2 regions of the Terrabacter sp. 05T424 genome follow, and region 2 is predicted to be linked to the other one. Evidence: predicted binding sites of a transcription regulator. Region 2 holds the regulator's gene; the other holds the start of a gene.
What was found. The regulator LexA, encoded in region 2, represses DNA repair genes until DNA is damaged. The targets are predictions, from matches to a motif close to TCGAACANNTGTTCGA.
Positions count from the first base shown of each region.

Region 1: AC1DE0_RS12090 (HNH endonuclease signature motif containing protein) is a predicted target of LexA. The motif match lies at 2,251-2,266, and genes of this name have one in related genera.

Region 1 is NZ_JBFTLB010000004.1:340,165-347,726, reverse strand. It holds gene AC1DE0_RS12095 (dolichyl-phosphate-mannose--protein mannosyltransferase) at 1-597, opposite strand, end outside; gene AC1DE0_RS12090 (HNH endonuclease signature motif containing protein) at 665-2,152, opposite strand; gene AC1DE0_RS12085 (CPBP family intramembrane glutamic endopeptidase) at 2,330-3,178, opposite strand; gene AC1DE0_RS12080 (dienelactone hydrolase family protein) at 3,257-3,994, shown strand; gene AC1DE0_RS12075 (hypothetical protein) at 4,066-4,443, shown strand; gene AC1DE0_RS12070 (DinB family protein) at 4,838-5,446, opposite strand; gene AC1DE0_RS12065 (DinB family protein) at 5,523-6,101, opposite strand; gene AC1DE0_RS12060 (helix-turn-helix transcriptional regulator) at 6,163-7,137, shown strand; gene ppc (phosphoenolpyruvate carboxylase) at 7,148-7,562, opposite strand, start outside.
Region 2 is NZ_JBFTLB010000007.1:48,568-56,129, reverse strand. It holds gene AC1DE0_RS14835 (aminoglycoside phosphotransferase family protein) at 1-722, shown strand, start outside; gene AC1DE0_RS14830 (hypothetical protein) at 735-1,637, opposite strand; gene lexA (transcriptional repressor LexA) at 1,737-2,435, opposite strand; gene AC1DE0_RS14820 (LysM peptidoglycan-binding domain-containing protein) at 2,699-3,097, shown strand; gene AC1DE0_RS14815 (hypothetical protein) at 3,369-3,698, shown strand; gene AC1DE0_RS14810 (alpha/beta hydrolase) at 3,695-5,476, shown strand; gene AC1DE0_RS14805 (hypothetical protein) at 5,473-6,228, shown strand; gene AC1DE0_RS14800 (sensor histidine kinase) at 6,146-7,384, opposite strand.

The DNA of each region.
Region 1 (7,562 bases), on a different contig from region 2:
ACCGAACGCGGCGAGCCCGAAGAACATGACGAAGATGTCGAGCAGCCCGGTGCGCGAGTGGACGAAGTGGTGGCCCTCGAAGGCGAGCAGGGCTGCGGCGACCGTGCCGAGCAGGTCGGAGCGGAAGAGGCGGCGCGCGATGCGGCCGAGCATGAAGATCGAGATGGTGCCGGCCAGTGCGACCGCGAAGCGCCACCCGAAGGAGTTGAGGATGCCGAACGGCACCTCGCCCCAGCCGATCAGCCACTTGCCGACCGGCGGGTGCACGACGAAGTCGCCCTCAGTGCCGTAGATGAACGGGTCGTTCGCGGTGAAGTGCTGGTCGACCTGTGAGGCGTCCTGGAGGACCTGGTCGTTCTTCATCTCGAACCAGTACAGGACCATCGACCAGCCCTGCTTGACGTAGTACGTCTCGTCGAAGACCAGCTTGTGCGGTGCCCCGAGGTGCCAGAACCGCATGAAGCCGCTGACGAGCGTGAAGAAGAGTGGCCCCGCCCAGCCGAGCCACGCGAGCCGGCCGGCGGTGCGGCGGGTGAGGCGGAAGTCGTCGGCCGGGTCTCCGAGCAGGCGCGCGCGCACCTGTCTGGCCGAGTTCATGGGCGCCATCGTATGCAGTGCGGCTGAGTCGGCCGCACTCCGCCGCGAGAGGCATGCGGCAGGGGCATCAGAAGGGTGGTGGGTCAGGGTCGGCAGAGCGGTGGTCGTCGCCGCCTCGCCGCCCGGTGGCATCGTCAAGGTTGCCCCCGGCTCCGGCCCCGGCCCCGGCGCCGGCCTCGGTCGGCGGTGGGCTCGCAGCCGATGCCGGCGGGAGGTCTCGCGGTCGGAGCCCGTCGAGCCAGTCCTTGGGCAGCGTGACGTAGGTGCGGCCTGCGGCAGTGCGCCACGTGACCCTGCCCTCGTCGTCTCGCTGTGCCTTCCACCAGCCGGCGGTACGCACGCGGTGGTGCTGGCGGTGCTTGTCGGTGAGGTTCGAGACGTCGGTGGGGCCGACCGGCCACGGGACGTCGTGGTCGAGATCGCACTGGCGTGCCTCGACGAGGCAGCCTGGACCACGACACACCCCGTCGACGGCGCGGACGTGCTCGACCATCGCACGGCTGGGTCGGTAGCCCTTGCGGGAGAGCGCCAGGGCCGCGCCGGTGTCGATGTCGGCGAGGAGGGTCTGCCAGACAGACCCCTCGGCGGTCATCATCTCGCGGGCCTGCTGCGCACCGACCCAGCCGTAGCCGGGAAGCTCACAGGGCGAGTTGTCGAGGCCGACGGCCGTCATGAACGGCACGACCAAGAAGACCCGACCCGCCGGCACGGGAGTGGTGCGCGCGAAGCCGTCGTCGTCGGGCCAGCCGTGGATGGCCACACCGGTCAGGTAGTCGGCGCGCAGCTCGTCGAGCGAACGAGGGTCGCCCTGAGCGCGTGCAGCGCGCGCTGCGGCGTCGGCGCGGTCCATCGCGGCGGCGATCTTGTCGGCGTCGTTGATGACGGTGAGGCAGCCGGTGCCGTCGTTGAAGACCTGCGCGTGGGCGCCGATGCGCTCGCGGGCCGACCGTCGTCGAGCCGCCTGCTCGTGATCGGCGGCGAGGACGGCGCGCCGCAGTCGCCGGCGGAACAGGGCGTTGGGCAGGCCGGCCCCGTCGCGCGTAGGGGCGAGGACGGTGCGCGCGATCCCATCGGCGGCCTCGTCGTCGAGGGCCCGGGTCTCACTCACGATCTCGCAGGCGCGCCAGAGCGGGGTCGCCCCCTCGCGGACCTGACGGCGAAGAAAGGCAGTGCGCGCCGGTGAGCCCGTGGCCAGCTCGAGACGAAGGGCCACTGTGCCCTGTGCCAAACCGGTCGCCGTGGCCACCTCGAGGGCGACGACCTCGGCGGCCGACAGAGGCGTGCGATCGACCCACGACTGGGAGTGCCGCGCCGACAGCTCGCCGAGGGCGACGGCATACATGCGGGCGAGAGCCCTCAACTGGTGGTCGTCGACGAGGCCCCTGATGCGCTCGCCGCCCTCGAACCAGCCGAGCTCGGCGTCCATCAGGGCCTCGAACGCTGCCGCGGACTCCTCTGAGTCGGCGACCTCGACACCCTCGGCCGCGGCTGCTGATGCCGGCCCGCCGAGATCGCGCATCAGCCCGGCGACGACCGACTGCACAGAACGCTGCACGTGCTCGGTCCGACTCCCGCGGAGCGTCACGACCAACCCATGTTCGAGCAGTGACGGTGCGTCAGTCGTGAACGGCATCAGATCCCCCTGACCTCTATTCGAACAGGTGTTCGGGTCGAAGTCAAGGTCTGGTGACACCGAGTTCGCTTCTATGACAAGCGGACTCGCCGCACCGCCTCAGAGCGAGACGCCCCGCGCCCGCAGCATCGAGTAGCCCACGAACGCGACGATGTCGAGGATCGAGTGGCACACCACGAGCGGCATGACGCGGCGCGTGCGCACGAAGACGAGGCCGAGCACGAGGCCCATGACGATGTTGCCGGCGAAGCCCCCGAAGCCCTGGTAGAGGTGGTACGACCCGCGGATCAGGGCCGACAGCCCGATGACCAGCGGCCAGGACCAGCCCGTCTGGCGCCACCGCGTGAACAGGTAGCCGACCATGATGACCTCTTCGAGCACCGCGTTCTCGATGGCCGCAAGAACGAGCACGGGCGCCGACCACCACACGGCCTCGAGGTTGGCCGCCGACACCTGGGTGTTGATGCCGATCGCCTTGGCGAAGAAGTAGAAGCCGAGGCCCGGGATGCCGATGAGGGCGGCGAGACCCGCGCCACGGGTGAGGTCGCGCGCCGGCTCGCGTCGGTCGAGTCCGACGAAGTGGCCGGCCCGCACGTGGCCTGCCGGTCGGCGCACGTGGTTGAGCAGGTAGAGCGCCAGGGCGACGGCGACCAGCGGGAGCACGATCCCGGCGAGCTGGTAGGCGAGGTCGAGCCACGGGCGTCCGGGCGTCGCAGACTGGTTCATCGCCGTCGTCTGCTGCGACAGGGGCACCGGCCGTGTCAGCTTCTCGATGATGCTGAGGATGGCGTACACGGCCGACGAGCCGAGGCTGACCCCGAGCACCAGCACGGTCTCGCGCCGCAGGCCGCTCCGCCCGCCCGCCTCGGTGACCGGCGCGGGGTCTCGCTCCGAGGGTGCGATCAGCCCGGCGAACCGTCCGCGCGGGGCGGGAGCAGTGGTCACCATGGTGCCAGCGTAACTTCGCGTGACCCGGTTCTCGCCTGAGCCGTATGCCGTCGGCGGACCTCGGCGTAGCGTCGGTGCATGTCGATGCTCTCGGGCTGGCGGCGGGGCTCGCACGCCGCCGACGGCTTCGAGTACCCGACCTACACCGAGGGTGAGGGGCCGGGCGTGATCGTCATGCACGAGAGCCCCGGGCTCACCCCCGAGGTGGTGCGCTTCGGCCGGGAGGTCGTCGATGCCGGCTTCACCGTGGTCATGCCGCACTTCTTCGGCCCCGCCCACCGGGCCCCGTACGCGCTCGAGGCCGCCCACGTGATCCCTCGCCTGTGCATCGGGCGGGAGTTCACGACCGTCGCGACCGGGCGCACCACCCCGGTCGCGACGTGGCTGCGCAGCCTGGCGCGCCGCGTCCACGACGAGGCGGGTGGAGTGGGCGTCGGCGCGGTCGGCATGTGCTTCACGGGAGGCTTCGCGCTGGCAATGATGATCGACCCCGTCGTCGTCGCGCCCGTCGTGGCGCAGCCGGCGGTGCCCGTGCCCCTCACTCCCCGGCGCGCCGCCGACATCGGCCTCGACCCGGGCGACCTTGCGGCAGTGCGCGATCGGGTGCGCGGCGGGTGCCCGGTGCTCGGCGTCCGCTACCGCAACGACTGGGCGACGGGTACGCGCTTCGAGACCTTGACGGACCACCTCGGCGACGGCTTCCTCCGCGTGGAGCTCGAGGGCGCCGGCCACGCCACGCTGACGGGGGAGCGACACCCGGACGCTGTGGACGCGGTCATCCACTTCCTGACGGAGCGCCTGCAGCCGGCGGACTGAAGCGATGTGATGGGGGCATCGACGTCGTAAACGCTTGGCGCCCAAGCCGGTCGGCGGCATACGTTCTCCGCATGTCCTCCACCCTGCGTGCCGCCCTTCGCTCCCGCCTCACGATCGCGATGCGCGAGCGCGACCGTGCCGCCACGGCGGCGCTGCGCAACGCGGTGGCCGCCATCGAGAACGCGGAGGCCGTGCCGGTGGTCGAGCGCCCGGCGGTCAGCACGTCCGCCGACGTCGCGGGCGCGGCGGTGGGCGTCGGGGCGACCGAGGCGGAGCGGCTGGTCCTGGGTGCGGAAGCCGAACGGCATCTCCTCGCGGCAGAGGTCGCCGCGCTCGTCGAGGCCGAGGAGGCGTATGCCGCGGTCGGGGACGTGTCGCGCGCCTCCGCTGCTGCGGCGGGAGCCGCCGTTCTGCGTGACGTCCTGGCCGAGCACCCCGGACCGGTCTGAGTGGTCGCTCGTCCACAGGCATCGGTGGACAAGCTGTGCGTCGATGCACGGCGCATGTGGACAAGCCGCCATCTCCTGTGGACGACACGCCGGCACCCTGTGGAGGCCGGAATTGTTTTCGCGAATCCCTTGCGGGCCCGCATCGCCGGGAGATACAAATCTCTCACGCACTCCTTCGGGAGAGCGGGACGGCTCGGAGACGAGGGTCCACACGGTGGGGCAACCCACCGCGGCAGCCGGGTGACGAGGCGGCCGGGACCGGAGGAGACGAGCAGTCGATCGGGAGCGTCACCATCGACCGATCAACCAGAAGGGCCCTTGAGACTCATACTCCCAAGGGCCCTTCGCCTTTGTCTGCGGTTTGCAGCGCCCTTGTGCTGCAAGCGGATCGGCGTCAGGCGGTCGCTTCAGCAGCCGGCCGCCACGGCGTGAGCCACGGCGTCTCGGGCCAGCCCTCACGTGCCGCGACGAGCTCGTACATCGTGGCGCCGTCGATGGTCTCGCGGATGATGTCGGCGTGTCCGGCGTGCCGCGCGAGCTCCTCGACGAGGTGCATCGCGACCCATCGCACCGACCACGCCTCGACGTCCTTCGGGAACCACGGGGCGTCGCGCGGCACGGGCACCGCGGCGCCCAGGTCGGCGCGCTGCAGGACGTCGCGGGTCACGTCGCCCTGCGCCAGGAGCGCGGCGAGGAGCGAGTCGAGGGTGTCGGCGTCGGTGACCCGGAAGTCGTCACCCCAGGACTGCGCCTGGTCCTCGACCGGCGTGTCCGGAGGGGTCGGCGCCTCGGGCGCCGCCGCCATCCGCTTGGTCCAGCCGCGCTCGCAGGTCGTGACGTGCTTGACCAGGCCCCCGATGCTCAGCGTGCCAGCGGTCGGGGCGAGCCGGATCTGCTCCTCGGTGAGGCCGAAGGTCGCGGCGACGAAGGCGTCGCGCTGCTGGTCGATGTAGGCGATGAGGCTCTCGCGCTCGTCGGCGACGGGTGGGACCTGTGCGGCCATGGGTTTCTCGCTCTCTGGGTGCGTGCGGGGTGATGGGCCGGCGCGTGCCGACCGTCGTGGTCGGAGGAGGGGTGGGTCAGTCGTCGCGGTGGGCGTAGAGGTCACGCAGCAGCGCGATCTCGGCGCCGTGGTGGATGAGCTCTCGGTTGATGTGGAGCACGAGCGTGGCCCGAGGGGCTTCGGCGAAAGGGCCCTCCGCCGGTCCGCAGGGCTCGGCCAGCCCGTCGGTGCCCCAGCCACGCACGCCGTCGAACCAGGCGGCATACGCCCTGTCGAGCTGGGCGAGCGCCTCGTCGGCCGTCTTCGCGTAACCGAAGGTGAGGTAGTCGGCCTCGGGCGCGTCGAAGTGGTCGTGGGCGCGTGCGCCGAGCACGCCGACGACGATGTGGGCCAGCCGCCACGCGATCGTCGTCACGGGCGTCGGCTCGGGCGCGGGGTAGGCCCAGTCGATCGTCATCTCGCCGGTGCCGCCCTGCATCTCGGTGCTGCCCTCGCCGCGGCGGTGGACGTTCCAGGCGCCGGGGGTGGGCTCCCAGAGGTACTCCTCGTCGGTCAGCCCGTCGAAGCGAGCACGCAGTTGGTGCTGCCAGTGCCACTCGGCCTGCTCGACGAGGGCCTCGTTCCAGTCGATCGTGGTGTGCATCGTCTGTGTCATGTCCTGATCGTCGCAGCCATATAGGACAGCTTCTGTCCGGAGAGACTGGAAGACTCGAGCCATGTCCACGACCAGCGACGGCAACGGCACGACGGCCCGGGTGCTGCGGCTGCTCGACCTGCTCCAGAGCCGCCCGGTCTGGAGCGGCACCGAGCTCGCCGAGCGGCTGGGCGTCACGACGCGCAGCGTCCGGCGCGACGTCGACCGGCTGCGCGAGCTCGGCTACCCCGTCAACGCGACCCATGGCGCGGGCGGCGGCTACCAGCTGGGCGCGGGGCGGCGCCTGCCGCCGTTGCTGCTCGACGACGACGAGGCGGTCGCGATCGCCGTGTGCCTGCGCCTGGCGGCGGGCGGCACCGTCGAGGGACTCGGGGAGGCCGCGGTGCGCACCCTGGCCAAGCTCGACCAGGTGCTGCCGGGGCGCCTGCGCTCACAGGTCGAGGCCATCCACGAGGCCACCGTCACCCTCGACAGCGGGGTCGCGCCCGTCGACGCCGCGACGCTACTGGTGCTGGCCCGCGCGTGCCGCGAGACCGAGCGCGTGAGCTTCGCGTATGCCGGCCCGCGCGGTTCCGGCGAACGCCGGGTCGAGCCCTACCGCCTCGTCGCGACGGGCCGTCGGTGGTACCTGCTGGCCTACGACCTCGACCGCGAGGACTGGCGCACGTTCCGGCTCGACCGGATGACTGATGCCGAGGCCCGTGGCTGGCGCTTCCGGCCGCGGGAGGACGCGCCCGACGCGGCAGAGCACGTTCGCAGGTCCATCTCGCGCGACGCGTACGACCACGTCTGCCGGGTGCGCATCCACGCGCCGAAGTCATTGGTGGACAAGCAGATCCCGGTCTCGGTCGGCACGGTCACCGCGGACGGCAGGACGCACTGCATCTTCGAGGCAGGCGGCAACCACCTCGGGTGGATGGCGATGCACCTCGGCGTGCTGCCCTGGGAGATGACGGTCCTCGACCCGCCCGAGCTGCGCGACATCATGCGCGAGCAGGCAGTCCGGATGATGAGGGCAGCCGACGCAGCACCGTGATGGCTCAGCCTCAGCCGGTGTTGCGCAGGCCCGCGGCGATGCCGTTGATCGTGAGCAGCAGCGCGCGCTGAACGTCGGTGTCCGGCTCGGCGTCGTCGGGCACGGCACGCGAGCGGGCGAGCAACGAGGTCTGGAGCGCGTGCAGCGGCGCAAGGTAGCTGTCGCGCAGCTCGAGCGTTCGACGCAGTGTCGGCGCCGACTCGAGCAGCTCCGACTGACCGGTCACCCGCAGCACCTCCTCCAGCGTGCGCTGGTGCTCCTCGCGGATCGTGTCGAAGAGGCCGGCGACCTCCGGGTCGACGAGCTCGTCGACGTAGCCCGCCGCGATGTCGAGGTCGGTCTTCGCGAGCGTCATCTGCACGTTCGACATGAAGGTGCGGAAGAAGGCCCACGAGCCGTACATCTCGCGCAGCGTCTCGTCCCGG
Region 2 (7,562 bases):
TCGAGCGAGGTCTGCACCTCGTGCCCGACCAGGGCCCGGTCTTCGCCGAGACCGTCGCGGGCGACGACGTCGACGCGTGGTGCCGCGTCGCTGCGGAAGCGATGCACCTGCAGCGTGAGCTCGTCGGGCACGAGCGTGAGCTCGGGGCGGCCGGCGCCGGCCTCCTGCGCCCGACGCACGCGGCGGCCTACGTGAGCGGCCGGACGGCCTCTCTCGTCGCGCTTCCCGCGGGCGACCCGCGGCGGATGGAGCCGGAGGTGGCGGCACGGCTGGAGTGCCTGCTTCCGACGGTGGAGCGGTGGGGCACCGAGCTCGACGCGCTCGGCCTGGGCGTGAACCTCGTGCACAACGACCTGCACGCCAACAACGTCTTTGCCACGCCAGCGGGGATGCGCTTCTTCGACTTCGGCGACGCGGTGCTCGCGCACCCCCTCACCGCCCTGTTCATCCCGCTCAACGTGCTCCTGCACCGCTTCGAGGCGGGGCCCGACGACCCGCGAGTGCGACGGGTGGCCGACGCGGGACTCGAGGTCTGGAGCGACGTCGTTCCCTCGACCCGGCTCCGGCAGGCGCTGCCCGCGGCCCTGCACCTGGGGCGGCTCGCGCGCGCCGAGTCCTGGCTGCGGGTCGTGGCCACGATGACGACAGAAGAGCGGGCGGAGTACGGCGATGCGGGCACGTGGTGGCTCGGGGCCCTCGGCGACCCCACGCCCCTGTCGTGAGCCGCGGAGGGGCTACTCGGCACGGGCCCCGAGGTCGCGTGCCTCGTCGGCGGAGACCTCGCCGAGGTCCCACAGCTCCTTGGTCTGGACGCCCCAGTAGGTCGCGAACAGCACGATGACGATGACCTCGGCGACGAGGACGAGGTGGGCGAAGCCCTGGACCGTCAGCGCCGCGACGACCGTCGCGGCGAGCGCGACCGTGAGCGCGACCGCGATGGCGAGGTAGATGCGGCGGTAGCCGCGCCCGTCGTCGTCGCCGGCCGCCCGGTGGCGCTCCTCGGTGCGCAGTGCGCTGAACACCATGACGGCGATGACCCCGGCCACCATGGTGCCCGCGGCGATGCCGTGGCTCAGGGCGATGAAACGGTCGCGCAGGACGAGGAACAGGGTGAGCTCCACCAGCAGCACGCCTGCGCAGGCCAGGGTCACCAGCACCGACCGCGTCGTCGGGCGCGCGGAGGCATCGCGCCGCATCGCGCCTCGTTTGAGCGCCGCGACGATGACGGCCGCGATCACCGCGACGACGACGAGCGACCAGATGTTGTTGCGCACCGCCGCGGCGATCTCGGCGGGCGTCTGCGTGTAGGCGTTCGGCCCGCAGCGGTCGTCGGGGACGGTCGGCACCATGGCGACGACGAACGCCATGAAGCCGGAGAAGTTGAGCAGCACGTCCTCCTCGGACGAGTGCCCCTTGTACGCGATGAGGCTCGCGCCGAGGGCGCAGAGGGAGCCGACGAAGACCGTCCGCGCGGGCGTGTAGTAGTAGGCGCTGATCGAGCCGAGCCAGCAGCTGTGTTCGGTCTCCCACCACCACTCGTAGCCCACCGACAGCAGGAGCATGAGCAGCAGGGCGATCATCGCGCCCCGCAGGTAGCGGTAGGTGTAGACGACGTCGCGGGTGCGCCCGGATGCCATGGCGGTCTCCTCTGCAGGACTCACTCGTCAGAGTGTGGCGGCCGCCGTGGCGATACGCCTGCTGGAGCGGGGTCGCGTCGCCGCGGGCGACCCCGCGCGTCAGATTCGGCGCAGGACGGCGGTGACCTTGCCGAGGATCGTCGCGTCGTCGCCGTCGATGGGGGAGAAGTCCTCGTTGTGCGGCATCAGCCAGACGTGCCCGTCGACGCGCTTGAACGTCTTCACCGTGGCCTCGTTGTCGAGCATCGCCGCGACGACGTCGCCGTTGTCGGCGTGCTGCTGCTGGCGCACGACGACCCAGTCGCCGTCGCAGATGGCGGCGTCGACCATGGAGTCGCCGTTGACCTTGAGGAGGAAGAGGTCGCCTTCGCCGACGAGCTGCTTCGGCAGCGGGAAGACGTCCTCGACGACCTCCTCGGCCGTGATCGGGACGCCTGCCGCGATCTGCCCGAGAACGGGCACGTAGGACGCCTCGGGACGGGCGTCGCCGGAGCCGGTCTCGGTGTCGTAGTGGTCGCCGCTGCGGTAGCCGACCTCTTCGGCCGTCGCATCCGGCGAGACGATCTCGAGGGCGCGCGGGCGGTTGGGGTCGCGGCGCAGGTAGCCCTTGGCCACCAGGGCGTTGAGCTGGTGGGAGACGCTCGAGGGGCTCGCCAGGCCGACGGCGTCGCCGATCTCGCGCATGCTCGGCGGGTAGCCCCTGCGGTCGACGGAGTTGCGGATCACCTCGAGCACGCGCCGCTGACGCACGGTCAGTCCGTCGCCGGTCTCGCGATCGGGAAGCTCGGTCACGCCCATGGTGATCCCCTTCGTCGGCTCGTCAGACCGTGTGCTGAACCTGGCTCGAGAACTGCGCGAGGAGAGGTCGAGGGCCGCTCGGGGGCCAGTGTCAGTGGTGGCTGGTGAGGTGTGTGGTGTGAGGAAAGAGTAACGAGGTTCGAACACAGTTGCCAAACACCTGTTCGATGCGTGTCTCGACTTCCTCGAACATACGTGCTACAACTCGTACAGACGTTCTATCGAACACACGTTCGCCAGTTCAGGAGCAAGGGGAGGTCACCATGAGCGCCATCGTCCTCGAGGCCGTTCGTCAGCCGCAGACCACGCAGCCGCCGGCCCGTCCGCACCTCGTGCTCGTGCCCACCGGGCGCGAGGCCGTCCGCGCCGCACGGGCCGCCCAGCCGCCCCTGCGCCTGACACGGTTCGGCCGGCTCGTGGTCTCGATCCTGGTCGCGGCGGTCGTCTCGCTGCTGGCGGTCGGACTGGCCGGTCAGCTCGCCTCGGCATCGTCCGGCTCCCACACGGTCACCGTCACCTCGGGTCAGACGCTGTCGGGCATCGCGGCGCGCGAGCTGCCGCAGCTGTCCGTCGCCGACGGTGTCGTCGAGCTCCAGGTCGCCAACAGCCTCAGCACCACCGAGATCCACGTCGGGCAGCAGCTCGTCGTCCCGGGTCGCTGACACCGGGAGCTCCCTGGCTCGTGGCTTCCGTGCGTATGCCGCCTGGCTCGCTCCCGCTTCTCTCGACCCGCCCCATCGGCCGCGTTGGCTCCACCTCCAGCGGCTGGCGGTAACGGCGCTTCGACCCCGTCGTGACCGCCCGGACGCCGCACCCCTGAGGAGGGGTGCGGCGTTCTGCTGTGTCACGACCGGCCGCCCGGAGCCTGTGGATGACGCCAGCCGGACCCGGCGTCCGCGACCTAGCGTGGCTGGCCTCGGGAAGGGAGCAGGGATGAGATACGAGATCGACACGGCGGCGCTGCGAGCCAGCGCCGTCACCATCGAGGAGGTGCTAGGGCAGGTGCGGCGGCTCGGGGTGGCCGACGACCTCCGGCCGGTGGCAACGGCTCTTCCGGGGGGTCGCTGCGCGTCGGGACTGCCACAGGTGGCGGCTGCCTGGCAGGCGAGGCTGTCGACGGCCCAGTGGGAGCTCCGCGAGCTCGGGCGTCGCGTCAGCCTCGCCGCCGACGGCTACGACGCCGTCGAACAGGTGGCCCGGCAAGCCCTGCAGGCGACCCTGCCTGGCGCCGCCCAAGGCGACCCCGTCGACGGCACACGGTGAGCGCCGCGGTCGTGGGCTCGGGCCTGACCGTGCGCGACATCCGTGCCGGCCGGCCGCAGCTGCTGCTCGAGGTGAGCCGGCGTCTGGAGCAGCGCCGATCCCGGCTCGTCGTCCTGGCCGAGTTGGTGCTGTGGCGCCGGTCGGCCGCGCCTCGGTGGAGCGGTGCCGGCTCGAGCGCCGCGGCCGACCGCTACGGCACCGTGGTGGCCGGGCTGGGACAGCTCGCGAGCAGCATCGCGGTGGCAGGGAACGCCGTGGCCCACGCCGCCCAACGCCTGCAGGGTGCACTCGACCTGATCGGGCGCGCCGACCACCGAGCGTCTGACGAGGGTGCTTGGGTCGACGACGACGGTCGCCTGTTCCTCCCGGTGCGAGCCTCTCTCGGCGACCCTGTCGGGGAGGCGCACCGGGCGCGCCTCGACGACCTGCTCAGGGCCGAGGTCGACGCCTGCCTGCAGCAGGCCCGGCGCGCGGCCACCCGGACCGACGAAGACCTGCACCGCGCGCTGCTGGCCGCGGCGCGAGGAGCCACCTCTCTCGCGGCAGCAGGCGGCCCGGCGGCTGGATCGGCCTCCGGGGCGGCTGTCCTCGACGGAAGCGACCTGCCGGCGCCGCCCCCGACGGCCGCCGGCGTGTTCGCGTCGGCGGCGTGGTGGCGGTCCCTCACCGACGAGGAGCGACGTCAGGCTCTCCGCGAGCAGCCTGAGTGGGTCGGTCCTCGCGACGGGGTGCCGGCGGCCGCGCGCCAGGAGGCGAACCTGATCCTCCTCGACCGCGCGGAGCGCACGGCGACCGCTCGTGCTCGCGACGCGCGGCGCCGGGGCTCTCCCTGGAACGCCGCCGAGCGGACGCGGGCGCAGGAACAGCTGGACGGCATACGCGCGGTGCGTGACGTGCTCGCCCGCCGTGACGGGGCGCCGCGACGGCTTCTCCTGCTGGACGCTCGCGAGCCTGACCTGAGGGCCGTCGTCGCTGTGGGAGACGTCGACCGGGCCGAGCACGTCGTCACCTTCGTGGGCGGCCTCTCGACCATGGTCGGTGCCGACCTGCGGCGCTACGACGACACGTTCGTCCGGATGCGCTCCGAGGCACGGGCGATCGCACGGGGGGATGATGTCGCGGTCGTCACGTGGATGGGCTACGACGCGCCCCAGGTGCACGAGATCACGTCGTCCATCGACCGGAACGTCCTCAACGCCAAGCTTGCCCGCGACAACGCAGCAGCCCTCGCGGACTTCGTCACCGGGCTCGAGACCGCCCGTGACCGACCTGCGCACCAGACGGTGTGGGCGCACTCCTACGGCGCCACGCTGGCCGGGTTCGCCAGCCTGCGCACCAGCTCGATCGACGACGTCGCGGTCTTCGGGGCTCCCGGACTGCCGTTCACCGACATCGCGCAGACCGCGCTGAAGCCGGGTGCGCTCAACGTGCTGGGCGCTGTCGGCGACGACGTGTTCAGCTACGGCTGGATGGTGCACGGCACGCGCCCGGCCGAGGTCGGCGGCGCCCTGCGGCTCTCGACGTTCGCGCTCAAGCATCCGGGCTCGGGCTGCAACCACTGGATGCGGCCCCGCGCGGCCTTCGTCGATGCGGGCCGAACGTCGGCGGGCCACTCGGACTACCTGCGGGCGGGCACCGACAGCGCGCACAACCTGGTGGCCGTCGCGGCCGGCCGCCCCGAGCTGCGCATCGTGCAGGGTGCCGACGAGCGAGCCTGCACCACCACCGGGCCCAGCCTCGGTTCCGACCCGCTGCGGTGGCCGAGGCTCGTGCCGTGAGCAGGCCCCTCACGCCGGGCCCAGCCACACCGCGTCGGATGGCGCGATGGGTGCCCGGACAGGCCCGCGAGCGCAGGGACGCCCTCGTCGCCCGGGCGTGCCTGGGCAGCGCGGTGCTGCCGGCGGTTCCAGCGATTCTCATCGCCTGGGTCGGCTGCGGCCCGGGTGCAGCGGCGGACGCTGCGCTCATCGCTGTGTCGTCACCTGTGCTCTTGGGTGTCGTGGGGTTCGGGGTCACGCTGGCCGTGGCCCTGAGCAGGTCCGGGCTGCAGCCGAGGAGCGACCCGGTGCGCGGCCCCGTCGACGAGCTGGGCGCGCCGCCTCCCGTGCCGCACCGTGCCGAGCCGGACGGGCCACTCGGGGCGGGCGGGGCGGGCGGCCCGGTAGGGCTCTCGGGACCGGTCCGTCAAGGCCCTCCGACGAGCACGGTCAGGGAGCGGTTGCGCTGGTCAGCCCTTGCGGCTCTGGTCGAGATCGGCGTGCTCGCCGCGGCGGTGGTGCTCGACGGCGGTGTGGCGGCAGGCTCCACGTCGTTCCTGCGCTCGATGGACGACGGAACTGCGGCCTCGACGTTCGTGCTGCTGCTCGTCGAGGCCGGGTTCATCGACCTCCGTGCGCCCGCGGCGTTCGGGGTCGCCTGGCTGGTGCTTGCGCGGGCACAGAGGCCGGTCAGGACTCGCGGCCGCCGTCAGAGTCGTCGGCGGCCGGGAGCTCGAACCACACGACGGTGCCGGGTCCGTCAGCTTGGCTGATCCCGATGGATCCGCCGTGCGCCTCGATGATGCGCTTGACGGTCGCCAGCCCGATGCCACTGCCGTCGACCGAGGTCTCGACCCGGTGGAAGAGGTCGAACACCCGCTGGCGATCGGCCGGGGCGATGCCGATGCCGTTGTCGCGCACCCAGATCCGCCACGACCGGCCGTACTGGTCGGCGGTGACGGCGATGGCCGGCGGAACGTCGGGGCGGGCGTACTTGATCGCGTTGGAGACGATGTTGAGGAGCACGGAGTAGAGCTGCTGGGCGTCGGCCGGGATGCTCGGGAGGTCGCCGACCTCGACGGAGGCTCGTCGCGCAGACAGCGTCGGGGCGAGGTCCTCGAGCACCGAGTCGAGCACGGTGCGAAGGTCGGTCGGCGACTTGTGCAGCTCGGCGCCGACACGGGCGTGGGCGAGGATCTGCTCGATCATGCCGGCCATGCGCGTGGCGGAACGGAACGCCGTGGCCACGAGGCGCCCGGACCACTGGTCCGCGACGACGGCCTCCTGCTGGCCGAGCATCTCGGTGCTCGCCATGATCGCGGTGAGGGGCGTCCGAAGGTCGTGGCTCACCTGGCCCGCGAAGACCGACAGTGCCTCGTTGGAGCGGTGCAGCTCGTCGCGGGTCTGGGTGAGAGCGGCCAACGAGTCCTCGAGCTCGCGCGTGCGCAGGCGCAGCTCGAGCACGTCGACGACGCGCTCGGCGATGGCGACCAGGGCCTCTTCCTGCGCCTCGTCGAGCTCACGGGGCACGTCGTCGAACACGCACAGCCGACCGACGATCACGCCCTCCGGGGTCGTGAGGGGAGCGGAGGCGTAGAACCGGACGTCGCCCAGGATCCCCGTGACGAACGGGTTGTCACGGAAGCGTTCGTCGACGCTTGCGTTGGGCACCACGACCCGGTCGGTGTGCTCGAGCACGGCCGCGCACATCGAGTCCTCGCGCGCGCAGATCGACGGCTCGAAGCCGGTGGTGGCGATCTGCTGCTGCTCGGTCGAGGTGATGAGGTTGATGGCGGCCGTGGGGACCGCGCACAGCTGCGCCGCGATGTCGACGAGGGCTTGCAGCTCGCGGCCCGGCGCGCGGCCGAGCACGTCGTAGCGCCGCTGCGCCTGGTCCGACTGCTCATCCACGACCGTCCGGTTTGTCACGATACGAAGCGTGTGTCACGGAGGTGGTGCCGGGCAAGGATGTGCTGCGTCATGTCGCGCTCCCATGAAGACGGGTGGCGCGCACGTCGGCTCGCGCGCTTCGGGGTTTCGGACCACGCGACCCGCACCTGGGGCTACCGTCGGAGGGGCGGAATCTGACCGCCACCTGTGATGAGGA